DNA from 4 places in the Planococcus faecalis genome. Region 1 is predicted to be linked to each of the others. Evidence: riboswitches for the same ligand, from Rfam matches in the RefSeq annotation. Region 1 holds a riboswitch; each other region holds the start of a gene.
What was found. A riboswitch is a leader RNA that binds a small molecule or an ion and turns the genes downstream of it on or off. The one in region 1 is predicted to bind thiamine pyrophosphate.
Positions count from the first base shown of each region.

Region 2: another riboswitch for thiamine pyrophosphate. It lies ahead of AJGP001_RS09780 (3-oxoacyl-ACP reductase); the one in region 1 lies ahead of AJGP001_RS09085 (YkoF family thiamine/hydroxymethylpyrimidine-binding protein).
Region 3: another riboswitch for thiamine pyrophosphate. It lies ahead of tenA (thiaminase II); the one in region 1 lies ahead of AJGP001_RS09085 (YkoF family thiamine/hydroxymethylpyrimidine-binding protein).
Region 4: another riboswitch for thiamine pyrophosphate. It lies ahead of thiT (energy-coupled thiamine transporter ThiT); the one in region 1 lies ahead of AJGP001_RS09085 (YkoF family thiamine/hydroxymethylpyrimidine-binding protein).

Region 1 is NZ_CP019401.1:1,824,508-1,830,110, reverse strand. Features, by position in the region: gene AJGP001_RS09105 (sporulation protein) at 49-468, shown strand; gene AJGP001_RS09100 (energy-coupling factor transporter transmembrane component T family protein) at 745-1,500, opposite strand; gene AJGP001_RS09095 (ABC transporter ATP-binding protein) at 1,481-2,911, opposite strand; gene AJGP001_RS09090 (ECF transporter S component) at 2,904-3,485, opposite strand; gene AJGP001_RS09085 (YkoF family thiamine/hydroxymethylpyrimidine-binding protein) at 3,487-4,077, opposite strand; TPP riboswitch at 4,169-4,274, opposite strand; gene AJGP001_RS09080 (hypothetical protein) at 5,248-5,603, shown strand, end outside.
Region 2 is NZ_CP019401.1:1,955,204-1,960,806, reverse strand. Features, by position in the region: gene AJGP001_RS09795 (DUF2199 domain-containing protein) at 1-487, shown strand, start outside; partial or broken gene AJGP001_RS09790 (IS30 family transposase) at 535-1,493, opposite strand; gene AJGP001_RS09785 (hypothetical protein) at 2,023-2,460, opposite strand; TPP riboswitch at 2,854-2,954, shown strand; gene AJGP001_RS09780 (3-oxoacyl-ACP reductase) at 3,103-3,855, shown strand; gene AJGP001_RS09775 (LLM class flavin-dependent oxidoreductase) at 3,934-5,241, shown strand.
Region 3 is NZ_CP019401.1:3,128,929-3,134,531, reverse strand. Features, by position in the region: gene rlmN (dual-specificity RNA methyltransferase RlmN) at 1-844, shown strand, start outside; gene AJGP001_RS15560 (hypothetical protein) at 1,054-1,611, shown strand; TPP riboswitch at 1,733-1,836, shown strand; gene tenA (thiaminase II) at 1,964-2,647, shown strand; gene thiM (hydroxyethylthiazole kinase) at 2,649-3,434, shown strand; gene thiD (bifunctional hydroxymethylpyrimidine kinase/phosphomethylpyrimidine kinase) at 3,431-4,276, shown strand; gene thiE (thiamine phosphate synthase) at 4,260-4,913, shown strand; gene thiW (energy coupling factor transporter S component ThiW) at 4,910-5,398, shown strand; gene AJGP001_RS15530 (YkuS family protein) at 5,487-5,603, shown strand, end outside.
Region 4 is NZ_CP019401.1:975,941-981,543, reverse strand. Features, by position in the region: gene AJGP001_RS04755 (TspO/MBR family protein) at 1-109, shown strand, start outside; gene map (type I methionyl aminopeptidase) at 217-969, opposite strand; gene thiT (energy-coupled thiamine transporter ThiT) at 1,104-1,679, opposite strand; TPP riboswitch at 1,776-1,873, opposite strand; gene AJGP001_RS04740 (M20 family metallopeptidase) at 2,022-3,095, shown strand; gene AJGP001_RS17470 (hypothetical protein) at 3,161-3,298, shown strand; gene AJGP001_RS04735 (SGNH/GDSL hydrolase family protein) at 3,421-4,332, opposite strand; gene AJGP001_RS04730 (aminopeptidase) at 4,345-5,574, opposite strand; gene AJGP001_RS04725 (DEAD/DEAH box helicase) at 5,571-5,603, opposite strand, start outside.

The DNA of each region.
Region 1 (5,603 bases):
TCGAATTGTGGTATATAAGTACTAACAAAAGTTGGGGGTTTCCACGATATGAAGTTTAAAGATTTTTTATCATCTATTGGCATTGGGTCACTAAAAGTGAATACAGTGGTTGAGATGCCACATTTAGAAGAAGGCGAAACACTGAATGGTACGATTTATCTTGATGGTGGGGACGGAGAACAGACAATTGATTTTATCGAATTGAATGTCATAAGACTCGTTGAAGATACACGAGATGACAGCGACTTTGATTTTTTTGAAACCATCATTGCGAAACAATCAATGGAGTTTGCAGGATCGGTCAAGTCAAAAGACACGGTCATGCAGCAATTTGAAATTGTTCCAGATGAGCGTTGGATGTTAGAACACCCAAAAGCTAAATTGATTTTACGAACTATTGTCCATGTCAAAAATGGCGTTAATGCAAGAGATGAAGACCTTATCACATATGGGCCGTTAGAGAGCTGAAGTGCAGCTCTCTTTTTTTTATGTAATAAAAGCGAAAGAATTTCTCAATTGAAAAGCAATGCAGTCAAATCTATTAATAATAATATTATATAAACTAAAAAGAGCCTATTTATCCCATGCAAATCAACTGAAAAGGTACAGAGGCTCTGTTTTTATTTACTATGTAAAATATTACATAAGGTTATTAATTGAAATTCAAAACAAAAAACATGCAATACAAGAAAGACGAAAAAAAGGAAATTCTCTTTAAAGAGATTTCCTTTTTTGAAAAGATTTTTAGCTCAACCAAACGCCGCCAAGACAGCTAATAAGTAAAATCGTCATAAAAACACCAGACATGAAGATATCTATGCGACCTAATCGAATAGGGCAGTAATAAGCGCTTCTAATGTTACCTGTAAACCCGCGTGCTTCCATAGCAAATGCTGATCGTTCAGCCTTTCTAACGGCTCCAGCAAGCATGGGAATTAACACACGGTGCATAGCTAGTATTCGTTGCCAACTATATTTCTTCGTTTCAACAACGCGCAGTCTTTGAGCTTGTTGGATTTGTAAAAATTCTTCTTTCATAACCGGTAAAAATTGATAGCCGACCATTACACCATACGCAAGCTTCGGGGAAAGCTTTAGCTGTTGCATGAGACTCATAATAAACTTTGCCGGATCGGTCGTAAAAGCGAATAACAAAGACAAAGTCGAGAACGCCATAACGCGAAAAGCTAGTGACAAAGCGTATGCCCATTGTGTATCAGTCACATCAATTCCAGCAAATGACCAAATAACGGTACCGCCAGTATTTGCGCCGAATACGACAGTAGTCCATAAATAACCAAAAGCACCAATCGAAAAAGGGAGCATGAAGACCAACCATAGCTTCCAATTTGTACGACTCATTGTTAGTTGTAAAAGAATGATGCCTAGCCAAAACAACAGGGGCGTCCACGGATTAAAAAAGAACGCAATAATAAGCATTGAAATCGTCACTAAGATAAATTTGATTGAAGGATTCATGTCATGCAAAAGATTTTGCAAGGTCAGCCACTCCTTTTGGTGCTAGTAAATGGTGTAACGTGAGCAGTCTTTCGTTCTGCCATACGTCTTTTGCTGCAAATTTACCTGTCAACTTGCCACCTTTAATGAGTAGCACCGAATCAGCAAGGCTCGCCGCAAATTCCATATCGTGTGTCACAATCAAAAGCGTTGTACCTTCCCGAGAGCGCTGGTCAATCAATTCAAAGAGTTCGAGCAGCGCGGCAGCATCCTGCCCAGAAGTCGGTTCGTCCATCAATAGTACTGGGCGTTTATCGGCGAGCATAGCGGCAATCGCTACACGGCGTTTTTGTCCGTGGCTAATGGCGAAAGGATGAGCGTTGTGAATTTCATCCAGACGTAAGTTTGTCATTAATCTATCGAGTTCTGAGCGACTAGAGGCTCCTGAATAAGCGACTTCTTGAGCGACTTGTTGCGTCAAAAACAAATACTCAGGAGATTGTGGAACATAGCCAATGCCTTTTGACTCAACAGTACCGGTCGACTTTTTGTAAATACCACATAGTGATTTGACGAGTGTGGATTTACCGCTGCCATTAGGTCCCGCAATAACGACTATTTCACCGCGTTCAACTGAAAAGGATAAAGGCGACAGCAATTGGCAGTTGTTAATCGTGAATGACAGTTCTTCAGTTCGTAATGCTGTGGTCTCTCGTATTGCAGAATAGCGTTTGGGGAATAAAACCGGCTCTCTCTGTGTAAAAGACTGGTCCACTACTAGCCGACCATCCCCATCCAGTTGGATTTCTCGTTCGAAAAAGGAACCCCAACTGCTTAACCTGTGCTCAACCGCGACAATAGTTAAAGAAGATCTTGTCTGTAGTTTCTCTAGCCAGTTGACAAATTGTTGTGCTGTATACGGATCCAAGTGAGAAAGCGGTTCATCTAGCAATAACACTTCCGGGTCCATGATTAGCGCACAAGCAGTTGCAACTCGTTGTTTTGTACCACCTGACAACGACTGAATGACGGTTTTTCTTAGATAGGTCAGGTCCGTCAATTCTAAAACCGCGGTAATGCGAATGTCCATGTCTTCAAAAGGTGTATGCAAGTTTTCTAATGTAAACGCCAGTTCTTCTTCAACGGTAGGCATGCAAAACTGTGAATCAGGATCTTGAAAAACTGTTGCAACGCGGTGATTGATTTCTCCAGGGGCATAATCACTAGCTGGTTTTCCAAATAGGCGAATTTCACCGTCAATTGAGCCATCGCAGTTGTCAGGATACAAGCGATTTAGTATATACAAAAGCGTGCTTTTACCGCAACCACTGGGCCCAGAAATGACTAGCTTTTCGCCTCGACAAACCGAGAATGAAAGATTTTCTAAGGTTTTTTTAGAGTCTTCAGGAAAGTGAAACGACACTCTATTTAAAGAGAAAATCTCTTCAGGCATTGATATCACCTTTTTTCGTTCGAGCAATGGCGTAACCGCGGAGTGATCCGGTCGCAAGTAAAGCGTCTCCGATATACTTTCCACCAATACCCGCAATTATTGCCCCACTAAGAACGCGAATCGTAAACATTAACGCGACGAATGATGGATCCAGTGCTGCATAACCAGAAATGAAGTAGCCGTAAACAAAGCTGAAAACAGCTGATCCGATTCCTGCAAGCATAAGCACCAAAATAGTGAAATGCTTATAACCGGTTAATGCAAATGCCGCTTCAGCACCGAGCCCTTGAATAACACCAGATAAAATGAGACGCGGGCCGACAGCATTGCCAATTAGGACTTCAATTGCCGCAGCCATCGTTTCAGAAAGAAAGGCAGCACCCGGCTTGCGGATAATATACATGCAGATTATTGATACAATAAACCAAATACCGAACATCCATTCATAAGCAAGTGGTCCAATTATAGCTGCCCAAATATTCGCTGCGTGAACAAACAATAAATAGACGATGCCGAAAACGACCGCAAATAACGACATCAATACCACTTCTTTTAATTTCCACGACTTCAACATATTATGCACCTCCATGAGACGAACTATTGATGCTCATGGATATGGTCATGACCAAATGGCGATGTTTATCAGAGCGGGCATTGGTGAATGCTTCTTCATAAAAATCGAATACCTCATGAATATCGCCATGAATACCACTTGCGTAATGCATGGAATCGTTGAAAACGCCTTGATGTTTAGCGCGCTCGACTTCACGGTAAATTACTGTCATGTAATCTGGATTGTTCATCGGGTATAGCGCAAATTGTGAAGATACGTATTGTTGTGTATTGTCGGTATTTACTAGCACATCGTCTTTTTCTAAATAGACATCACCTGACGAATCACCAGGACAACCAATTGAAAAAGTGCCGGACAGTGCGACATGTTCGCCTGTCTTTGCCGTATGCAAGGCTAGAACTTTAGCGACATTAAAGACGTGAACTTGCTTGCCTCGTATTACTGTAGAGACGTCGTCCGTATGCATCCAAACGTTCGATGTGTCGGTATCGTTTAACGCCCTTTTAATTACTTTGATAAAATCGCCAGTCATCGGATGCAGTGAAAAGCGAAATCCGACGATGGGGTTTGTGCCGCATTGCAGTGAGTCCATGAATAATTCCTCCTTAAAAATGTGCACAAAAAAGACCGCATCCGTGAAGATGCAGCCATAGTCTACAAATAATTAATAAAAGAAATTATTTCAGAAATGCGCCGCACTTCCTCACGCAGGTATTATCCTGATCGAGTTTTGAGGGATCGAAGCTTGCGCTTGCATCTCAGCCAAAGTGGGCACCCCTAGTGCAGAAAACGGTATGCGGTTTTTGTGTTCGGGTTGTTCCCGATGAGTTTAGTGTAGAGGAAGTGACTGAGGAAGTAAAGAGGGGATTTGGAGACAGTAGAAGTGGCGAGAGGGGTTGAGAAAGAGAGACAGGTGAAAGTCGCTCCGATCGCTTTGGGCATGGCTCTCGCACTAAGTCAGAAAAGAACACCTGTCTCAGTGCTTCGCCGAGCCCGTGACCGCGCCTCGCTTGGTGAGTTGACAGTAGGGGAGAAGTAAAGTTAGTTTTTTGTGATTTCTCATGAGCTTATAGTTTGTAATAGCTTGCGAAAATCCTTCAAAGCTTTTACGAATGTTTTTTGCAAATGAAATATCGGGCAACATCATACGTAGCTTTTCGATAGGATAGTATTAGTAAAAATGAAAATCACAAGATTACTTTGCTTAATACTTGTATAAAATGGAAGAACTGCACTGTGAAATGGAATTGGAATAAGACAAGCATCATTCTTCTATATTCTCATGAAAAGCTTATGAAGATGGACCTCCCCAAAGTGGAGTTGGCCTCGTATTGGTTTAAAGAATGGACAGCTGAATTAAACGGGAAATAGCCAGCAAAGACTGGTGTTTGAATGTAACTTAAGTGCAGTTAAGTTACATTCAAATTGGTCAGGAAGTAACGAGTTGGAACTTTTAAAAAGGAGTTTAGTAGCTTGAGAGAATTTTTGCATGAGCAATCAAATCGATTACAAGACAAGAATAGTAGCTTTACACTAGTGCCAAACAAAGAGAATGAGCTAGAGCATCAATTAAGCTGCTTTTTTAATATCTGAATGTAACTTAATGTGAATTATGTTACATTCACTTTCTTTTCTATGGCTCTTCAATAAGTCGCCGGTAGCCAATGTTTTTTCAGTTCGTCAAACGTTCCTTCACCCTAAAAAATGATATACTTTAAAAAAAGAAATAAATAATTTTATTTTAAAGTTAGGGGTGAAACTAATGAGTGGTATTATGCCGAAAAAAAGAGCGTCTGAACACGGACTGAAGCCCGGAAAAAAAGCAAAAAGACGGGTACGTGTTTCGCAGCAACGACAATTGAGCATCCCCAAAGATTTTTACCTGGCTCTTGGACTCACCGATGAAGCCGTCATGGAATTTACGGGGACAGAGATCATCATCCGGCCTGCCACATTCGAAGAAGTCGATTTCTCTGCAGATATTTTACAAGACTTAATCGCTCAAGGTCTTTCTGGGCAAGAGTTGTTGCAAGAATTCAAGAAAATCAAAGCCCGCATTCCAAAAGCCCTGCAAGCATTGGAACAGGAAACGATGGCTCAGCCTGTCATCCAAGGAAG
Region 2 (5,603 bases), 130 kb from region 1:
TTGTGGAGAACACCACGAGGAGCTTCCTATGAGTTATGGAAGCCCAGTGCCCGATTACTGCGAGGACATTCCAGAAGAGGAATGGGAAAGCCGGATTGAGATGAATGAAGATTTGTGCATTGTGGATGATGAACATTTCTTCATCCGAGGAGCAATTGAAATTCCCGTAACTGATGACGAAGGGCCATTTATCTGGGATATATGGGTTTCCTTGAGTGAATCCAATTTTGAGTTAACAACGGAGTACTGGGCAACGGAAGGACGAGAACGAAAATTGGATCCCATGTTCGGCTGGTTATCAACCTCCATTCCGTGTTATCCCGAAACGCTGGAATTGAAAACGATGGTCCACACACGTTCGGTCGGAATGCGTCCCTTCATTGAATTGGAACCGACGAGCCATCCAATGGCCATTGAGCAAAGAAACGGCATCACCATGGATCGGATCAAGAAAATTGCAGAAGAATTATGCCAACCGGATGAGTAATTCATAGGTTCAGCATCGAAGGAAAAGTTTTTAGAAAATTCCGTTTGTCAATTTAAGCTAGACAGGCCCATTCCATTCAGGTGACTCAAAAATGCCTCCAAGGGTGTGCGATAATCCAGCGACTTCCGTGGGATGTTATTCCGTTTGTCAGCCACTGAGGAAATGAACGTTTGGTCCACCTGGTTGAAGTCCATTTCCTTTGGCAGGCCGTCTTTTCGCAAGAGGCCGTTGGAGTTTTCATTCAAGGCACGCTGGGAAGGCGTGCCGGGATCCGCAAAGTAAATCGAGACGTCGTGCTGGTTGCACAGCGGTTTCCAATTGGAGAATTCCTTCCCACAATCAAACGTGATGGATTTGAACAGATTTTTTGGGATTCCTTGAAACCACTGGTTCAAAGCGGTTTCGATATCGCACGCCTTGCGTCCTGCAGGCTTGATGGCGATGATGACTTTCGTCAGCCGTTCTACCAGTGTGATCACTGCACTTTTGTGGCGGACGCCCACAATGGTGTCGCCCTCGATGTGCCCGAACTCTTCTTTGAACGAAGGATAATCGGTTTCCCGGTCGGAAATATGCCGTTTGAACGCCTGTTTTCCGCGGCGTTCCTCGTGACCATTGGGTTTCCGTTTGCCTTTCATGGGCAGTGTGGCAACATCAAAGACCCGATTTTTGAACATGCGGTAGATGGTGCGCACGGAACAGTCGATCGCTGTCTCGGCGCGTCCCACAATGACATCAGGCGTCCAGCCCTGCGCCACCTTGTCTTGAATATAGGTCATTTGTTTCTTCGGCAAAACGATTTTTTGGCGTCCGCAGCGTTTCTTGTTTTTCTTGTATTGTGTGTAAAAGTCGAGGCTGTATGTCCCAATTTCAGGAAATTGATGACCTTGTAAATTGGCTGCCTGGAACGTTTCATTTGATTTGCGATAATCGCCACGGGTATGTTTTGGCGGTGATAGGATTCTATCATCACCAGTTCATCCGTGGTAAGATGGGTGTAGGTCATTCGTGGTCACTCCTCTGTTTTTCTTTGGTCGGAAAATACATGTAGAGTGTACCATGAATGACTTTTTTAGTTGTCTAGCTTAATTTTACAATCGGCGCAACTAAAAAAGAATTGCCTTGTTTGGAGACAATCACTAGAATAAACGGAAAATCGGACTGGTTGGACATTTCCATTCCACAAGCTGCACTTGAGAAGGCATTTCCATATCGTTATCCTCTGACAACTGATAAAAATAAACAATCAATGAAGCATATGAACGGTTAGCAGAGACCGTCTACAGCAGGTCTCCCTTCAACATGGCGATAATTGGCGAAGAAATTTCGGGGGAAACAAATCAAAAAGAACTGACTCTGGGCCTTATGCAAAATAAAGACTACATGACCTTTATACTTCCGAATTCATTGCTAGATAGGCTCGGACTGAATGCGAGGGAAACAGTGCTGTCTAATCAACTAAGGATATTTTAATAACTTCAGAACGAATGTAACTTAATGTGAATTAAGTTACATTCGTTTCTTTAACGTCATTGCTATTCAATGTGTTGGGGATCTATCCCATTTTCCAATAGAACTTCAGCATTATCTCCATTTTCCTTACCCCAGAAACTTAATTGTTTGATAGCTGATTCAGTTACTTTATACTCGTAGACTATCATCGGCTCGTTATTAAAAATTACATGCAAAAATTTAATTTTCTTTATTTCGTAATCATCTGTATCGAAAATCTCCCAAGACTCGCCATTAAATGTATTAGTTAAGTGAGTATCTAATTGCTGAATAGCCTCGTTTGTTTGATTCTCCACTATAATCAGGCGGGTGGAGTAAAAAATGATTGAGCCTATTAAAATAAAACCTGCTGCTATTAAAATAAGGATTTTTAACGGTTTTCTCAAAAAAAGGGCTACTACACTTAGTAACGCCGTCACAACTAGAATAAAGCTTATTTCGATTATTGTGGTTGGCTGCATCTATTTCTCCTCATTCCAATTCTATTATTTAATTAAATATAACAGCTAAATTGTTTATTAGTTATAATAATTCGAAAACATAAACTCAAAAAAATTTTAGCGATCGAATGTAACTTAATCCTAATTAAGTTATATTCATTTCCTTGATTCTACTGGCTTTACGAGGAAATCATTCCGAACTAATTTCATAAGAAAAAATGATACATTCAGAATACTGTTCTGTAAGGTTTAAAACTTGAATCTCAAAAGATGTAGGTTTACATATCGCAGCTTATCGGAAAAAGAGAAGCTGCATCAAAAGCTTATCGTCGGAAATATGATGAGTTATTCTACTTGACGGTTGCAGCTTGACATAAAATTCTAAAGACTATACATTGTTGAAGACAACTTAAATATATTCACTAGGGGTGTTATTTAACTGAGATGAGTGTTTACTCAAACCCTTTGAACCTGAACTAGTTAACACTAGCGTAGGAAAGTGTAGGCTCTAATACATACTAGAAGACTGATGATGTCTTATTTTTACTATGTAGTTATCTGTATTTACGCAACTTTCCTATTAGGAAGGTTGCGTATTTTTTTGTTTTTCTATCATTTTATTATTTGAGTTTCAGCAAGATTAAAAATATAGGAGTGGATATGATGAGTAGAACAGTATTGGTAACAGGCAGTAGTAGAGGTTTAGGAGCTTCTATTGTAAAGGTATTGGCACAACAAGGATTTAAAGTAGTTATCAACTACTATAAAAGCGAAAGCGCTGCTGCTGAGCTCGTTTCTGAGATCGGTAAAGAGAATGCTATTGCAATTCGTGCAGATGTCACGAATCGTAAAGAAGTAGACGTATTGGTAAAGAAAGCGACGGAGTATTTTGGTCGAATAGATGTCGTAGTTAACAACGCATTAGTAGACTTTAAATTTGATCCAACCAAACAGAAGTCCTTTACAGAACTAACTTGGGATGATTATCAAAAACAGCTAAATGGTACGTTAAAGGCTGCATTCAATGTAGTTCAAAGTGTTATACCTCAATTTATTGAACGACAAAATGGAGGCATCATAAGTATTGGTACGAATTTATACCAGAATCCTGTCGTGCCTTACCACGAATATACAACAGCTAAGGCAGGGTTAATTGGTTTTACCCGTAATATCGCTTCCGAATTAGGACAATATGGTATAAGGGCGAATGTGGTTTCGGGTGGATTATTAAAAACGACGGATGCCAGTGCTGTTACAACGCCAGAAGTATTCGATTTCATCGCTCAATCGACGCCATTGAAAAAGGTGACGACACCTGAAGATGTAGCCAATATGGTCGCATATTTATGTTCAAAAAATGCGGATGGTATTACGGGTCAGAATTTCATAGTAGATGGCGGTTTGACAATGAATTAACAATTCAAATTGCCAAAGAAAATTTAAAAAAACGGAGATGCAAAACCGTTCATTATGATGTATTTTGAGGTGAAATAAATGGCGAAAACTAAAGGTAAACAACTTCACTTAGGTGTTTTGCTGTATGGATGTGGACATCATCAAGCTGCTTGGTTAATGCCTGACTCAAGCGTCGAGCGCATTGGTGATATTTCCTATTATCAATCCTTAGCACAGGTAGCTGAAAAAGGTTACTTTGATGCTGTGTTTTTTGCTGACAATCAATCATTTCCAGCTAACGATTCTAATGAAATGCCGGCATTTTGGTTTGATCCCATAGTCAATTTGACAGCAATTTCTCAAGTGACAAATCATGTGGGATTAGTCACAACCATTTCAAGTACTTTTTCTAATCCTTTCACAGCTTCACGACAGCTATTAAGTTTAGACCACATTACCAAAGGTCGTGTTGGTTGGAATCTTGTTACGTCAATGAGGGATTGGGAAGCACTAAATCATAGTATGGAAGAGTTACCTGCTCGTGATAAACGTTATGAGAAGGCTGATGAATTCGCTACTTTAATGAATAAGCTATTTCTATCATGGGATAGTAATGAGTTTCTTCATGATCGAGCAGAAAAACAGTTAATCAACCCTTTAAACATACAACCTGTCAATCATAAAGGTACCTATTTTAAAGTGGCAGGTCCTTCCACTACGCCAAAAAGTCCGCAAGGCAAACCAGTAGCCATGCAAGCTGGGGCCTCTAAACAAGGCATTGAGTTAGCTGCGAAATATGCGGATGCAGTCTACTCAGTGTCTTGGAATTTAAACCAAGCGAAAAAGTTCCGTGACAAATTGGCTGAACAAGCTAAAAGAAATGAAGACGGCAATCGACACATTAAAATATTCCCAGGCTTAGTAACGTATGTTGGCCGTACTCATGAAGAAGCGCTAGCCAAAAAAGCAGCATTGGATGAAAAATTACCTATTGAAACTGCTTTAAAACAATTGAGTCTCTTTATTCAACAAGATTGTTCTAGTTGGGAAATCGATAAAAAAGTACCTCAATTACCCCCGGTAGAAGAATTTACGGGTCCAGTTGGACGTTACGAAACAATACTGGAAATTATTAATGATACTCAACCTACAGTGAAAGAACTATTAGGATATCTCAATGCAGGCGGTGGTCATTTCACGCTGATTGGCACCCCAAAAGAAATCGTAGACCAGATGGCGGTCTGGCTTGAAGCGGGTATGGCAGATGGATTTAATCTCATGCCACCTACATTACCCGGTAGTTTAGAAGACTTCGTTGAACTAATTGTCCCTGAAATGCAAAAAAGAGAAATCTTCAGAAAGCAATATGATGGGCATACTTTCCGTGAACATCTAGGATTAGAATAATGAATTATTATAAAATGAAGGGACTAGTGAAGGAGGTAAGATATCGGAGAGCGTAAAGTATCTTGTGTAAATAAATTAAGAAGAGAGTTTTCATCAAATACTCAATTTACATATCATGAATTATCGGAAGTAGCAACAGATCTTAGGTAAACGAAGCTGGGCATTAGCAGGCTCCGTCGCTTAGACATCGAGCAGCAGTTTTGCAAAAGTAGGACCGAGATGGAAATTTTCTGAAGTGGGGAATTACTAAACATGCAGATCCAAACAAAAGGTACTCGAAAAAGCAGAGAAATGGTGGTAACGTTTTAACAGTAAAACGAGGTCCAAGGAATAAAATGATTAGACTTGAAAGAAGATTAGTT
Region 3 (5,603 bases), 1.3 Mb from region 1:
GATTAAGTTTCTTTTCCAAATGCAAGACGGTAACTTGATCGAAACGGTATTAATGCGTTTTAAATACGGAAATTCTGTTTGTGTAACCACACAAGTGGGTTGTAACATTGGCTGCAGTTTCTGTGCCAGCGGACTATTGAAAAAGAGCCGCGATTTAAACGCGGGCGAAATCGTTGAGCAAATTATGCAAGTGCAAGCGCATTTTGACACGCAGCAAAAAGAAGAACGTGTGAGTCACATCGTCGTAATGGGTATCGGTGAACCATTTGATAACTATACGAATTTGATGGGCTTCCTAAACATCGTTAATTCTCAAAAAGGTTTGGCTATCGGAGCTCGACACATCACCGTTTCAACAAGCGGTATCGTGCCAAAAATTTACGATTATGCAGATGAAGGCTTACAAGTAAACCTAGCAATTTCAATTCATGCACCGACTAATGAGTTGCGTACGCGTATTATGAAAATCAATAAAGCATATCCAATCGAGAAATTGATGGCTGCGATCGATTATTACCTAGAGAAATCCAACCGTCGCATCACGTTTGAGTATATTTTATTGCGTGACGTCAATGACCATGTAGAAGAAGCGCATCAATTAGCGAAATTGCTAGAAGATAAGCGTCACTTGTCATACGTGAACTTGATCCCGTACAATTCAGTTGATGAGCACGATCAATATCAACAAAGTACACCGGAAGCCATTAGTGCTTTCTACGACGCATTGAAGAAAAAAGGCATCAACTGTGGCGTACGTCACGAGCAAGGCGCCGATATCGATGCAGCTTGTGGACAGTTACGAAGCAAGCAAATCAAAAAAGAGAAAAAAGAAGTAACCGTTTAATAAGCAAAAACGTTCCTGATTTTCAGGAACGTTTTTTTATGCTGAAAACAAACTATTTTAAACAATGGTCTTTCAAAAAATACTTTTTTAGTAAATGAAACTTTCTGAACAATAAGAACGTATGAATCTTAGTAGCACGAGTAATTCATCCAATCGATTATTTTTAATCAAAAGTTTATAAATAATGGGTTAAGAAAGGAGGTGGGGGATTGAAGAAAGTTCTGTGTACAGTAATTTTGCTTGGAGCAGTCACCTTAGCTAGTTGTAGCGGCCTTTCAACACACGAAGATGATGAAGTAGCCGCTATTGTAAATAATCATGAAATTACAATAGGGGATTTACGATTTTTATATCCTGACGATAGCGCATTAGATTACTTGGATTCAGCAATAGCTGTAGAGTTGATCAAACAAGAGGTACAGGAAATGAACCTTGATATTTCTCCACATCTTACAGGAAAAACAACCTCAGAAGAATTTGAAAAACTTCCTCCAGTGAATACAAAAGATGAAGGTGGAAAGCAAGTGCGTGCGTATGCTATCGCTCAAGCTGAAAAACTAGATATGTCACCCGAAGAATTCCAAAAGCAATATGGTAAAAAAATTAATGAACAAAATGCTTATATCAATACGTATCTTGAGGAGAAACTAGGGGGAGGAAACGTTAATGATCTAACATGGATGGAGGAATTTGGGGAAGACTATAATAGGTTAGTAGAAAAATTAGTAGAGAAAAATAAAAATGACATTGACGTGTTTATTAATTAATGTTTTTGGAGAACACCATTTAGAAGTACACGTAGTTCTATACCAAACCAGCAAAAAGAATTGTATAAAGACTATAGAATTAGTAGAATCTATGATATAGTGATGTCGAAAACATAAATAAAAACACCACTAGGGGAGCCGGATATCGGCTGAGATGAGCATAAGCTCGGACCCTTTGAACCTGATCTGGATCATACCAGCGGAGGGAAGTGGCGGAACGTCTGCTATTTTCTTATCGACTGCATACGCCGCTTCCCTTTATTGGGAGCGGCGTTTTTATTTTGTGCAAGAAAATTGACCGTGCCTGTCAGAGCTAGGCACGGAAACTAGATACAGAAAAGGAGATAGGAAAATGACATTTTGTACAGAAGTGAGAAAAGAATGTAACAGTTTATGGCAAGCAAGTTTTGATCATCCGTTTGTAAAGGGAATTGAAGATGGGACATTACCAGTCGAGATATTCCGTTTTTATGTCATGCAAGACGCTTATTACTTATCCCATTTTGCTAAAATTCAGGCACTCGGTGCGTCTAAAGCGAAGGATATGGAAACGACGCAACGCTTTGCAATTCATGCGACACATACCAGTATAGCCGAGCTATCGTTACATGAATCATTTATGAAAATGTTAAGTGTTACGGAAAAAGACTGGTCCCAATTCGAACCTTCACCTACAGCATATGCGTACGTATCTCATATGTACCGCGCATCTGCAGGGGAATTGGCAGATGTATTAGCAGCCATATTGCCTTGTTACTGGTTGTATTACGAAATTGGTGAGCGATTGAAACATGCAAAACCGGATCATCCGATTTATGACCGGTGGATTGAGACTTACGGGTCCGAAGAATTTGGTGAACTGGTCAACGAACAAATTGAACGGATGAATCAGTTGTCAGAAGACTTGCCAGAAGCACGCCGTAAAGAATTAAAAGACCATTTCCGCAAAAGTAGTTATTATGAATTGAACTTTTGGGATCAAGCCTGGAGACAAGAATCCTGGTCTATAGAGCCAACTAAAAAAGTAGGTGTTTAACATGTTTCAACAAATAAAACAAAAAAATCCGTTGGTTCATTGCATCACAAACCACGTAGTATCGAATTTTCAAGCGAATGGTCTATTGGCAATAGGCGCTTCTCCAATCATGGGAGAAGCGCCTGAAGAAGTAGAGGAACTCGCTGGATTAGCACAGGCAGTGTCATTAAACATTGGAACTTTACACGCGGAGTCGCTGAAAAGTATGCTAATCGCTGGAAAAAAGGCAAACCAATTGGGCATCCCGGTTGTTTTAGATCCTGTTGGAGCAGGAGCAAGTAACTTCCGAATCCATGCTGTTCGAGAAATTTTAGAGACAGTTGACGTCAGCGTTCTTCGCTGCAATGCAGGAGAGCTCGCAGCTGTAGTGGGTAAAGAGTGGCAGTTTAAAGGTGTTGATGCCGGAGAGGGGCTTCTAGACGTTAAAGAGCTTGCTATGTCTACTGCGAAACAGTTGGGCTTGATTGTAGCGGTCACGGGCAAAATAGATTGTGTGACAGACGGAGACTGTGTTGATGAAATTCCTTTTGGAAGTCCGATTATGGCTTCGATTACAGGAACAGGCTGCTTACTGAGTAGCGTTGTCGCTGCAGGTCTTGCTGTTGATTCTGAAAATCCGTTAGAAACAGTGAGCGCTATTTTGCGCTATTTTGCGATTGCTGGTGAACTAGCTAGTCAAAGCGTGAGTCTCCCTGGAGATTTTCAACTTGCTTTCATGAATAGGCTAGCCAGTTTAACGGACGGCGAAGTCGCCGAACAAATTTATTTACAGGAGAGAGTGCTATGACAAAAACACCGCAAACTTTAACGATTGCTGGATCCGATTCTGGAGGAGGGGCAGGCATTCAAGCAGACTTGAAAACGTTTCAAGAGCTGGATGTCTATGGCACCTCTGTTATTACGGCCGTAACTGCTCAAAATACGATGGGTGTTTCCGCTATCTACCCAATGTCGGCACAAGCCGTACACATGCAATTAGAAGCGGTAGCTAGCGATTTTGAACTAACGGCTTTAAAAACAGGTATGTTATTCAATTCCGAAATTATTAAGGAAGTGGCAACTGCAATTCACAAGTTCGACTGGAAAAATGTCGTTGTGGATCCCGTCATGATTGCTAAAGGGGGCGCGGATTTATTGCAGCAAGAAGCAGTAGATGCAGTGAAAACGCATTTATTGCCACTGGCATTACTCGTTACCCCAAACATTCCAGAAGCAGAAGCTTTGACGGGCATCCCCATTACAGATGTTAGTAGTCGTCAACATGCGGCTGAAAAAATTTTGTCACTAGGTGCGAAATCCGTCGTTATTAAAGGTGGCCATGCAATGGATAGAGACTATGCAGAAGACTATTTTTTGCAGGCAGATGGGGAATCGTTCGTGTACCGAGCAGCTCGGATTTCAACAAAACAAACGCATGGTACTGGCTGTACGTTTGCAGCGGCTGTGACAGCAGAGCTAGCAAAAGGTCAGCAACTAAAAGACGCTATTTTTACGGCCAAACAATTTATTCAAGCGGCTCTTAGTGAACCACTGAATATTGGACAAGGTTATGGACCCACAAACCATGCGGCATATAAAGCTAGGATAGTAGAAAAGAGGGAGGCACATAAAATTGAAGTTTTCTACTAAATCATCCATCTATTTTATTATGGGTTCAAAAAACTCAGGAGTTCGAGACCCTTTGCAAGTAGTCGAGTTAGCATTAAGAGGCGGCATCAACCATTTCCAATTGCGAGAAAAAGGTGATGGTGCATTGACGGGTTCAGCACTACTTGAATTTGCGTTACATTGCCAGCGAATGTGTCGTGAGTACAGCGTGCCGTTTATTATCAATGATCAAGTCGAGCTGGCATGTAGTATTGGAGCAGATGGTGTTCATATCGGTCAAGATGATGCAGCGACGCAAAAAGTTCGTCAACTGATCGGAGCCGACAAAATTTTAGGCGTTTCTGTTCATTCTGTAGAAGAAGCTAAAATTGCTAGTATAGAGGGAGCAGATTACGTTGGAATGGGTCCGATTTTTGGAACAGTTTCAAAAGCAGATGCCAAAAAACCGGCTGGCGTCAAAGAAATTTTAGCAGTTAAAAATGAATTGCCTAACTTACCGATTGTTGGCATCGGCGGCATTACTGCTAAAAATGCCCATCAAGTTTGGCAAGCAGGCGTTTCAGGAATTGCCGTTATAACCGCAATCACAGAAGCAGCGGATATTGCAGAACGCATTCAACTGTTACAAGCGTCCTGCAAAGAAGAGCATAGAACATGACAACGAAAAAAATGGTCGTTATGGCGATGTTTGTGGCGATTGGAGTGGCAGGTTCTGCTTTTGTTTATTTTCCGGCAGGAATTGCTCGAGCCTATCCAATTCAGCACGCGGTCAATGTGATTGCAGCAGTTCTCTTGGGACCAGGTCCGGCTGTATTGATTGCCTTTATGACCGGAGTCATTCGAGTACTAACGGGAACCGGCTCGTTATTGGCTTTTCCTGGTGGAATGATTGGAGCTTGCCTAGCCGGCATTATGTATGCCAAGTTCGGTAAGATTTGGCTAGCTGCTCTAGGAGAAGTAGTAGGCACTGGACTCATTGCTTCACTAGTAGCGGTTCCTTATGCACAGCTTTTCCTTGGCACTGAATTTGGCGCTTTATTTTTTATGCCACCTTTTTTTATTTCCAGTTTGTCTGGTGCCGTGTTAGGTGTTGTATTGGCAACGCGTCTCATGAAGGCTCAGACTCCAAAAGCCTGGCAGTAAATCATTGAGCTTTCTAAATGTGTTTATAACTTCGTAAATAAGGGAAAATGAAAGATATAGACATTTAGAAAAAGGGAGTGGACAGAATATGGTGAAAATTGCAGTCGAGCATCCATTTACATCGGTACGTGAAGCGTTAGAGAAAAAGGGGTATCAGGCAGACATGCTTGAAGACAAAGTAGATTCTACTGATTACGACGTTATT
Region 4 (5,603 bases), 850 kb from region 1:
TAAACACGGCACAGACGAAATGTTAGTAACAACCGCATCTCTTTTCTTGAGCGGCGTTATCTTAACCGGTATTTTGCTCATAAAAAAAAGAACGGCACCTACTCAATAAATCTGCGAGAGACTCGATTAGAGCGAGCTTGTCTGCAGATTTTTTGCATTCACATTCAACTAACATAAAAAAGAGATTCGGCTATTCCACCGAATCTCTTTTTTATGTTAGCTGTTTAGTTTAGTCAATAAAATCGGTTCACCTTTTGTTACCAATACAGTATGTTCGATTTGCGCGACCAATGATTGATCCGGTGTTATAAATGTCCAGCCATCACCTGACTCGATAATGTGCTCGGCTTTTTGAGAGATAAAGGGCTCTACTGCAAGTACCATGCCTTCTTTTAAAATCGTCGTCTCCCAAGCATCGTAATAATTTAAAATATGTTGGGGCGCTTCGTGAAGTGATTTACCAATGCCATGTCCAGTCAAGTTTTTGATGACGAACAATCCTTGCTCTTTCGCTTCACGTTCAACAGCCTTACCAATTTGGTTGAGTTTTGCACCGGCTTTGACTTTCGTCATCGCGCGGTCAAATGCCGAAGCGGCTGCTTCACAGATTTTTTCTTTTTCAGCATGTCCTTCGCCTACGACAAATGAAATTCCTGTATCAGAGAAGAATCCTTCATATGACCCCGAAACATCGATATTCACAATATCTCCATCTTGGATGACACGGCTACCTGGAATACCATGAGCCACTTCTTCGTTGACGCTGATACATGTATATCCAGGAAAATCATATTCTGATTTTGGACCGGAAACGCCACCCAGCTCCTCAAATAATTGACCGCCCAGTTCGTCGATTTCTTTTGTCGTGACTCCAGCTTTTGTGGCAGCTTTCATCGCTTCCCGAATTTCAGCCACCATTTGGCCAGCTTTTTTTAACATTTCAATCTCTTTTTCATTAGTTGCTATCATCAATGACCCTTCTTTCAAGCTTTTCTATTCAAGAATTATACCACAAAATTAAAAGGGATTCTCTTCTACAGGTCTAACTAGTCCTGAATCCAAAGATTGAAAAGAAGGCTGTCAAAAGACAGCCTTCTACCATTTCAAGCTTCTGCATCTACCAATTTCGGTGCAGCCGCAAAAAGTGCAGCACAGACAAAAGCAGCAAGCAAGAATACCGGTATCATGTAAGTTGCATTATAAATGACCGAATAGATGATCACATTGCCTTCAGCAAACATGCCGAAGAACAAAATACCTGTAATAACATGGACCAAGTAGCGCAACACAGAAGCGATTAGCACTCCCACTACTATAGCCGTTATCATTTTACCCGTTTGCTTAGCTTGCGCATGTTGCATATACTTTGCACGCATAATGCCTGCTACCCCAACAACTCCATACGCTAAAATATAATCCAGCAAGACCTGCATGACAACAAACCCAAACGATAATGGGGTGACAGAGATAAATCCAGAAACGATTTGCAGGAGCCCGACTAAAATCCCAGTTAGAATTCCGGCACCTGCACCTCTTCTAAAAGCAATTAAAACAATTGGAATCATTACCAAGCTGACCGAGCCGCCTTGTGGCATCCGGAAAGAAATGAAATCCAACACAAATCCAAGAGCCGCGAAAATTGCAATTTCTGTCATCAACAATACTTTTTTATTTCTCATGACTTCCTCCTTAGGTGTTGTGTACATCACCAGAAGGGTCGTGAATAAAACCATATTAAAAACGACGTCAGGACAGAGCCTGGCGTCGTTGTAAGAGCCGGTTTCCATCCACATCCCTGCGCAAGTGTTAACTTACAGGTTCAAAGGGTAAGAACAAATGTTCACTCTCAGCAAAAGCTCCCCTTGTGGTGTATACAACTATATTAACAGTCACCTGTATTGTACACAACGCTGTTCTTTTATGCAACATCGTTTTAAGATGATGTGATAGGGTAAAGATGAGAATAGTTACGATACTTGAAAGGTGGTGGAGGCAGCCGGGATATTAGGCTTGCCAAAAGGATGATTGAATTGTTAAAAGAATTGATAAAGATTCAAAGTGATACCAAAGAGGGTGCCAACAAAGCTCTTCTTTTCTGTGCCGATTGGCTAAAAACCAAAGGAGAATCCGTGAAGGTTCATGACAATAAAGGCTACTTGATGTTGACAGCTGTTAAAGGGCAAGGAGAAGAGACGATTGTCTGGAATGGTCACGTTGATGTAGTTCCGGGTCATAAAGAGCAATTTGTACCTGTTGAAGAAGGAGATCGACTTTATGGGCGAGGCGCTGCTGACATGAAAGCCGGAGTTGCAGCCATGATGCAGGCGTTTGTCGAACTCGACAGTTCCCTCGTAACTCGCGAAGTGCAGTTACATATTGTCACTGATGAAGAAATTGGCGGACGCCATACATCCAAGTGGCTCGTCGAACAAGGATTCCACGGTGATTTTGTCATTTGCGGAGAACCTACCGGATTAAAAGTCGGACTTCAATCTAAAGGGATTTTGAGAATGGATATGGTTTTTAAAGGCAAACCTGCTCATGGTAGTCGTCCATGGGAAGGAATTAACGCCATTGAATCTGCGATGAAATTCCATCTGGCCGTCGCCGATTTACCGTTCCGAAAAGAATCCACCGAATATTACGAGCAACCTTCTGTCAATCTGCCCATCATCAAAGCAGGAGAACGCTATAATGTCGTTCCTGAGGTTTGTGAAATGTCTTACGATATCCGTTTTATGCCAGGACAGCAAAAAGAAGAAATCGTTCGACAATTGGTGGACTTGGCTGAGACTTTGAACGTTACTATGGATTATAAAGCTTCGGGATCTACACCTCCTCTAACAACTACAAAAGACAATCCATTTATTCAAAGCTTGCAAAAAGCAATTACAGCTACTACACAACAACAAGCTGTTTTGTTTGGTCAGCACGGCGCAGCCGACACACGTTATTATGCAGCCGTAAACGGCGGTGAAGGTGCCATTGAATTTGGACCAAGTGGTGACGACTGGCATGGCAATGCGGAATATGTAACGATTTCAAGTGTTCACGCATACAAAAACATCTTGCTGGCACATGCGCAACTGACGTAAGAGGTTTGCATCATAGAGAACTCGGGAAAACAACAATCACTACGATTATGAATGGAGAGATTTAAATGGCAATTGGAAGACTACTGAAATCTGCAATCAAATATGGCCCTATAGCATATCCTATTATTCGCAAAGTATTAAACAAAAGAAAACAAGGCAAAGCAGGTCAATCTCCTACTAAACAGCCTACTAAAAAACGCTAATAAAAAACGTTCCGGCATATATGCCAGAACGTTTTTTATTAGCATGAAACAGCTACTCTTCTTACATAAAAAAGTGAACCTCTCAGTATTTAGAGAAAAGTGAATATGCATTTTCGCACATTTTAAACGTAAGGAATTTCTTGCTGTAAAGCCAAGTACCCTGTTTTGTTTTGATCAGAAGGTCGCTTCGCCGTTTCTTCAGCTTCGCTATCTTTTGGTGTCTTCTGTTCTTGCTGTTCTTGTGCTTCTATAATTTCCTCAAAAGACAGTGGGTTTGCTGGTGGCAGTTCAGAATTTTCTATGGTCCACGCTTCTTGATAGTTTTCGAAAAATGCGTTTGCCATCGCCTGGTAACCAATTACGTTCGGATGAACATCGGCTGGATTTGGAATTTTATCCACGCCGTTTGCACCAAATGGTTGGTCTACTGACACAAAAATAGCACCCGCTTTTTCAGCTGACAATCGAAGAATTTCATTAAGTCGATCCAGTTGTTTGGACGTGCCATTTTTTTGACTTTCACGGACGTGAGGGTATGCAAAATAATAGCCCATCACATAAACAGTGGCATCTGGAGATTTTTCGGTAAGCTCAGATAAGATTAAGTCCATATTTTTTCTTGCTCCATTGAGCGCAAAATCTACTTGACGTTGTTGAAAAGTCAAAGAACCTTGTTTCGAGTCGTTTTGTACTAAACGCAACAGATCATTTGCTCCAGCTGATATCGTTATCAGATTAGCTGACCCAAGCACTTTTTCCGCCTCATCTGTTTGTATACTGTCTAACACATCAGCCGTTGTAAATCCAGGAAATGCCAGATCTTTCGAGTAAAAGGCCACGGGTTGATTGCGTGTTAGTTCTTGATGGATCAAATCGGTATAACCCGTATCTATTTGTTGATTGGGTGTTTGTCCTGCTGCTAGTGAATCCCCGATTGCCACATACGCGGCAGGGATTTGTATCGCTGCTTGCGCAGAGGCCGTTCCACTAAACAATAGAAATCCAGCCATTGCTGCCATCCAATACTTCTTCATCTCCATCACCTCTTAGAATGCCCAGTTTCCGTTTCGGAAGATAGGCTCTTTTGAACCATCAATCGTGATGCCATCAATATTCATGTGCTCACTGCCTATCATGAAATCTTCATGGACAATTGACGTGTTAAGGCCGATAGCTGCTAGTTGATTGCGCTCTAAATCGCGTGCACCTTCGTAGCAAGTAGGATAAGAATCACCAATCGCTAAATGATTTGAAGCATTTTCATCGAATAAGGTATTGTAAAACAGAATATTCGAATCGGAAATTGGAGAATGAAATGGCACTAATGCCACTTCTCCCAAATAAGCTGCCCCTTCGTCGGCGCTAATCATTTCGTCTAGAAGTTCTTGTCCTGTTGCTGCTTTGGCCTGAACAATTTTCCCTTTTTCAAAAGTCAGTGTAAATCCATCAATCACATTTCCCTGGTAGACCAGTGGCTTTGTGTTCTGAACGATGCCATCTACTCCATGCTTCAACGGAACGGTGTAAACTTCTTCGGTCGGCATATTCGCAATAAATGGATTTCCTTGAGGCGTTTTTGACGCACCAGACATCCAAATGTGCTTGTCTGGAAGTTCAATAGTTAAATCCGTTCCAGGTGCACTATACTGCAATTTCACGTAACGTTTATCGTTTAATTGCGTAGCTCGTTTCTCTAACAAGGCGATGTGGTTTTTCCAAGCTTCCACTGCATTGCCTTCACCGATTCGTACAGTTTTGAAAATAGCTTGCCATAAAGACTCCATTTGTTGTTCAGCCGGCAAGTTGGGAAACACTTTTTGTGCCCATTTTGAGGACGGAATTGCAACAATCGACCATGCTACTTTATCCGTTCCAACTGCTTGACGATAGCGCTCTAACGCTGTTCCTGAAGCTTTTTGCCAATCGGCCAAACGTTTTGCTGGAATTCCAGTTAGCAAGTCCGGATCTTCCGCATCAATCCACAGGAAAGCCCCACCCGTATTAACAACTTCATCTCGCTGTAAGACAGACCATTCTGGATATTCTTTAAATGTGTCATCAGGAGCTAATTCAAAATGCGTTCGTGTCAATACCGGATCTTCGTAGTTAACCTGTACACGTTTAGCACCTGCTTCATAAGCTTTTCTAACGACAATCCGCGTAAATTCAAGCGTGTCAATTGTTGTATTAATGACGACCAATTGTCCTTTTTGAACATTTAATCCGACATAAACCGTTAATTCAGCGTATTGTTCAAGCTTTTCATGAAAATTCATCGCTTATTCCCCTTCGCGGCAATGGTTTT